2 regions of the Leisingera sp. M523 genome follow, and region 2 is predicted to be linked to the other one. Evidence: riboswitches for the same ligand, from Rfam matches in the RefSeq annotation. Region 2 holds a riboswitch; the other holds the start of a gene.
What was found. Region 2 has a riboswitch for thiamine pyrophosphate ahead of thiC (phosphomethylpyrimidine synthase ThiC). Riboswitches for the same ligand answer to the same signal wherever they lie in the genome.
Positions count from the first base shown of each region.

Region 1: linked by a shared signal. The riboswitch ahead of thiB (thiamine ABC transporter substrate binding subunit) and the one ahead of thiC (phosphomethylpyrimidine synthase ThiC) in region 2 are both predicted to bind thiamine pyrophosphate.

Region 1 is NZ_CP081036.1:3,903,011-3,905,401, reverse strand. It holds gene K3557_RS19420 (thiamine/thiamine pyrophosphate ABC transporter permease ThiP) at 1-374, opposite strand, end outside; gene thiB (thiamine ABC transporter substrate binding subunit) at 350-1,339, opposite strand; TPP riboswitch at 1,372-1,463, opposite strand; gene aroC (chorismate synthase) at 1,685-2,391, shown strand, end outside.
Region 2 is NZ_CP081036.1:2,473,478-2,475,868, forward strand. It holds gene bioB (biotin synthase BioB) at 1-896, opposite strand, end outside; TPP riboswitch at 1,111-1,239, shown strand; gene thiC (phosphomethylpyrimidine synthase ThiC) at 1,373-2,391, shown strand, end outside.

The DNA.
Region 1 (2,391 bases), 1.4 Mb from region 2:
GGCTCCAGCCCGAACAGGCCGAACAAGCTGCTTTGCCAGCCAGCCCGGCCAAACACCGCCAGAAGGCCCAGAATGGCAACGATCACCGGCAGAATGAAGGGGGCGCCAAGCAGGGCAATCAGCAATGCCCGCCCTGGGAACCGCCGCCGCGCCAGTGCGCGGGCGACGGGCATCGCCAGACCAACGCTCAGCAGCGCCGACAGGCTGGCCTGTGTCAGCGTGAACCGCAACGCCGCCCAGTCGCTGGCACCAAATCCGGTTCCGGCCTCGGCCCTGAGTGCCACAGCACCCAAGGTTCCCAAGATCAGCGCGACGACAAGCAGTGCCGCGCTGATTCCGGGAACGGAGCTTACAGGCTGAGCGCGTCCAGCCATTCGCCAAGCGCTGCATCCCGCACCTCTGCCGCTTCAGTTTCGCTCAGCAGCAAGGATTTGCCTGGCGCGATCAGCGTCTCGAAACCCTCCGGCAGACCCGCAGCCGGTGTCACTGCGGGGTACATCCAGTTGGTGGTCGGAATGATCGACTGAAAGTCGTCGGATACCATGAATTCCAGAAACTGGTCGGCCAGATCAGGCTGATCGGTGTTTGCCAGTTTGCCAGCAACTTCCACCTGCATGTAATGCCCCTCGTCAAAGGCGGCAGCCGCCTTGGAGCCGTCTTCCTCAGCAATCAGGTGGTAGGCGGGTGAGGTGGTGTAGGAAAGCACCATGTCGGCCTCGCCCTCCAGGAACATGCCATAGGCCTCGGACCAGCCCTTGGTCACGGTGACCACGTTGTCAGACAGGCCATTCCAGATTTCCGGCGCCTCATCGCCATAGGCGGCTTTCACCCACAGGAGCAGGCCCAGACCGGGGGTCGAGGAGCGCGGGTCCTGGATCACGATCTTCATGTCGCTGGTTGCCAGCGCCTTGAAATTCGACGGGAAATCCGCCGGCGCCGCTGCATCGGCGTTGTGAACAAAGGCAAAATAGCCCCAGTCATAAGGCACAAAGGTCGCGTCGTTCCATGCAACCGGCAGCGCATAGTCGGCGCTGACCGAATGCTCTGCAAACAGGCCGGTTTCCTTGGCCGCCGCGGTCAGGTTGGTGTCGAGGCCAAGAACCACATCGGCATCCGAGCGTGCGCCCTCCAGCTTGATCCGCGCCAGCAGTGCCGCGCCATCGCCTGCGCCAACCAGTTTCAGGTCGCAGCCGCAAACCTCCTCAAACGCCTTTTCCACCGCCGGGCCCGGGCCCCAATCGGAAACAAAGCTGTCATAGGTATAAACGGTGAGTTCGGGCGTTTCGGCAAAAGCTGCCGAGGCGCCAAGCAATCCCGCTGCAAATGCAAGATGTTTCAAGCCATCCTCCTTTGCGGCGTTGGGCAAGGGTGGAGGCTGTCCAGTACCTTCCCTCCGCCGGTGTGATCCGGTTCAGGTTCAACGGGTGTCATCTCAGCGCTGCCGCGCACCCCGAGGTGGTGCGGACATTATGCCCGGACCGCAGCAAAGACAAGCCAAAGCCCGCCAGGACCTGCGTCTTGGCCAAACAGAACCACTTCCATCTCTTCCTCTTGCTGAAAATATCCCGGGGGAGCCGCCGCAGGCGGCGGGGGCAGCGCCCCCTCGGTTCTATGCCGCAGAGGAATCCGCTTGAGGCACAGCCCCCTGCCCGCTAAGCACGTCCGGCAAAGGAGACCGCGCCTCATGTCGATGAACAGCTTTGGACACCTCTTCCGCGTCACCACCTGGGGCGAGAGCCACGGACCCGCGCTTGGCGCCACCGTGGACGGCTGTCCGCCGAACGTGCCGCTGGAGCCGGAGATGCTGCAGCAGTGGCTCGACAAGCGCCGCCCCGGCCAGAACAAGAACACCACCCAGCGCAATGAGCCTGACGCCGTAAAGATCCTGTCCGGCGTGTTCGACGGCATGACCACCGGCACGCCCGTTCAGCTGATGATCGAAAACACCGACCAGCGGTCCAAGGACTACGGCGAGATTTCCCAGACCTTCCGTCCGGGCCATGCCGACATCACCTATTTCCAGAAATACGGCAACCGCGACTACCGCGGCGGCGGCCGTTCCTCGGCGCGCGAAACCGCAGCGCGTGTTGCTGCGGGCGGTGTTGCACGTGAAGCAATCAAGGCGCTGGTGCCGGGGCTGGAGATCAAGGGCTATATGACCCAAATGGGTGAGCTGGAGATTGACCGCAGCCGGTTCGACTGGGATGCGATCGACCAGAATGATTTCTGGATCCCCGATGCCGGCGCGGTGCAGGAGTGGGAAGATTACCTGCAAGGTCTGCGCAAGGCGCATGACTCGGTGGGCGCCGTTGTCGAAGTTGTCGCGCGCAATGTCCCCGCAGGCATCGGCGCGCCGGTTTATGGCAAGCTGGACACCGATCTGGCGGCAGC
Region 2 (2,391 bases):
TTGTCGGCGGTCAGCAGCGTGTCACCGACAAAGATCGAGTTGGCGCCGGCAAAGAAGCACATCGCCTGCATCTCGTCCGACATATCGGTGCGGCCTGCGGAGAGGCGCACGTGGGATTTCGGCATCAGGATGCGGGCCAGCGCCACCGAGCGGACAAATTCGATCGGGTCCAGCTTTTCGACATTGGCCAGCGGCGTATCGGCAATCGGGATCAGCATGTTCACCGGCACCGAGTCGGGATGCACCTCCAGCGTTGCCAGCGCCAGCATCATGTCGATGCGGTCCAGCTGCTGCTCGCCCATGCCGACAATACCGCCGGAACAGACTTTGATACCCGCCTCGCGCACCCGGTTCAGGGTGTCGATCCGGTCGGCAAAGGTGCGGGTGGTGATGATCTCGGAGTAATACCGCTCGGAGGTGTCGATATTGTGGTTGTAATAATCCAGCCCCGCATCACGCAGGCGGAACACCTGGTCTTCCTCCAGCATGCCGAGGGTCATACAGGTCTCCATGCCGAGATCCTTGACGCCCTGCACCATGGCTTCCAGTGCGGCCATGTCGCGGTCCTTGGGCGAGCGCCAGGCGGCGCCCATGCAATAGCGCGTCGCGCCGCCTTCTTTGGCTTTCCTGGCTTCGGCAATCACCCGCTGCACCTCGATCAGCTTGGAGGCCGACAGCTGCGCACCGTTGCGGGCCGACTGCGAGCAATAGGCGCAATCCTCGGCGCAGCCGCCGGTCTTGATGCTGAGAAGCTTGGATTTCTGCACCTGATTGGGGTCGAAATACTGCCGGTGCACCGTGTGCGCCTGAAACAGCAAGTCCATGAAAGGCTTGTTGTAAATCGCTTCCGCTTCTTCGCGGGTCCAGTCGGTGCGGATGGGTGCAGCGTCCAGCATGCTGTCTCCTGTTCTCGTATACCAGTTGGCCATACGCGGATGGCGTTGCGGGTTTTTATAGATAATTTCACCACCCCCGATCAAGCATCAAAGCTGCGCTGCAGCGATTTGACCCGCATTTACTTCCTTAACGCCAGTATCAACCTGATATTAATGCCAAAAAATAATCTACAAAGATTTCGGTTGACGCGCGCCCTGTGCCTCCCCTACCCCTAAGGCCACGCAGGGGAGTCCCGCCCAAGGGACTGAGAGGCGTCATGGTGCGGGGCAACCCAAACCGGCGGCGCGACCCTTTGAACCTGACCCAGTTGATACTGGCGTAGGAAGCAAGGACGCGCCTTTTGTCCGCTTGTCCCCGCGGGGACAGCCGTTTGAAACAGGCGCATTCCGGTAAAGCAGGCCTCTTTGCCTGCCGGTTTCCCAGCCAAAACTCATCTGGTGTCTTTTCTAAGTTTTCGGCTTTGAGGAGCACCAAAATGAACGTCCCCAACCCCAAGATCACCACAGGCGCCCTGCCCGCGTCGCGCAAGATCTATGTCGCAGGCGAAGTCCACAAGGACATCCGCGTGCCGATGCGCGAAATCGCCACCCACCCCACCGCGGGCGAAGCACCGCTGCCGGTATATGACAGCTCCGGCCCCTACACCGACCCGGATGTTCTGACCGACATCCGTCAGGGCCTGCCGCAGCTGCGCCGTGACTGGATTCTGGCGCGCGGCGACGTTGAGGAATACCAGGGCCGTGATGTGACACCCGCCGACAACGGCTTTGTCGCGGGCGACCGGCTGACGCCCGAATTCCCGGTGAAACCCGCGCCGCTGCGGGCCAAGGACGGCATGGCGGTGACCCAGCTGGCCTATGCCCGCGCCGGGATCATCACGCCAGAGATGGAATTTATCGCCATCCGCGAAAACCAGCTGCGCGAATTGTCCCCCTGCCACCGCGATGGCAACGACTTTGGCGCCAATATCCCCGATTACGTGACGCCGGAGTTTGTCCGCGATGAGATCGCCGCCGGCCGCGCCATCATCCCCGCAAACATCAACCACCCCGAGATCGAGCCGATGATCATCGGGCGCAATTTCCTGGTCAAGATCAACGCCAATATGGGCACCTCTGCCGTCACCTCCTCGATGGAGGAAGAGGTCGACAAGCTGGTCTGGTCGATCCGCTGGGGCGCCGACACGGTGATGGATCTGTCGACGGGCCGCAACATCCACAACACCCGCGAATGGATCATCCGCAACAGCCCCGTGCCGATCGGCACTGTGCCGATGTATCAGGCGCTGGAGAAGGTGAACGGCATCGCCGAAGACCTGACCTGGGAAGTGTTCCGCGACACCCTGATTGAGCAGGCAGAGCAAGGCGTGGATTACTTCACCATCCATGCCGGCGTGCGCCTGCACATGGTGCCGATGACCGTTGAACGGGTGACAGGGATTGTGTCGCGCGGCGGCTCGATCATGGCCAAGTGGTGCCTGCATCACCACAAGGA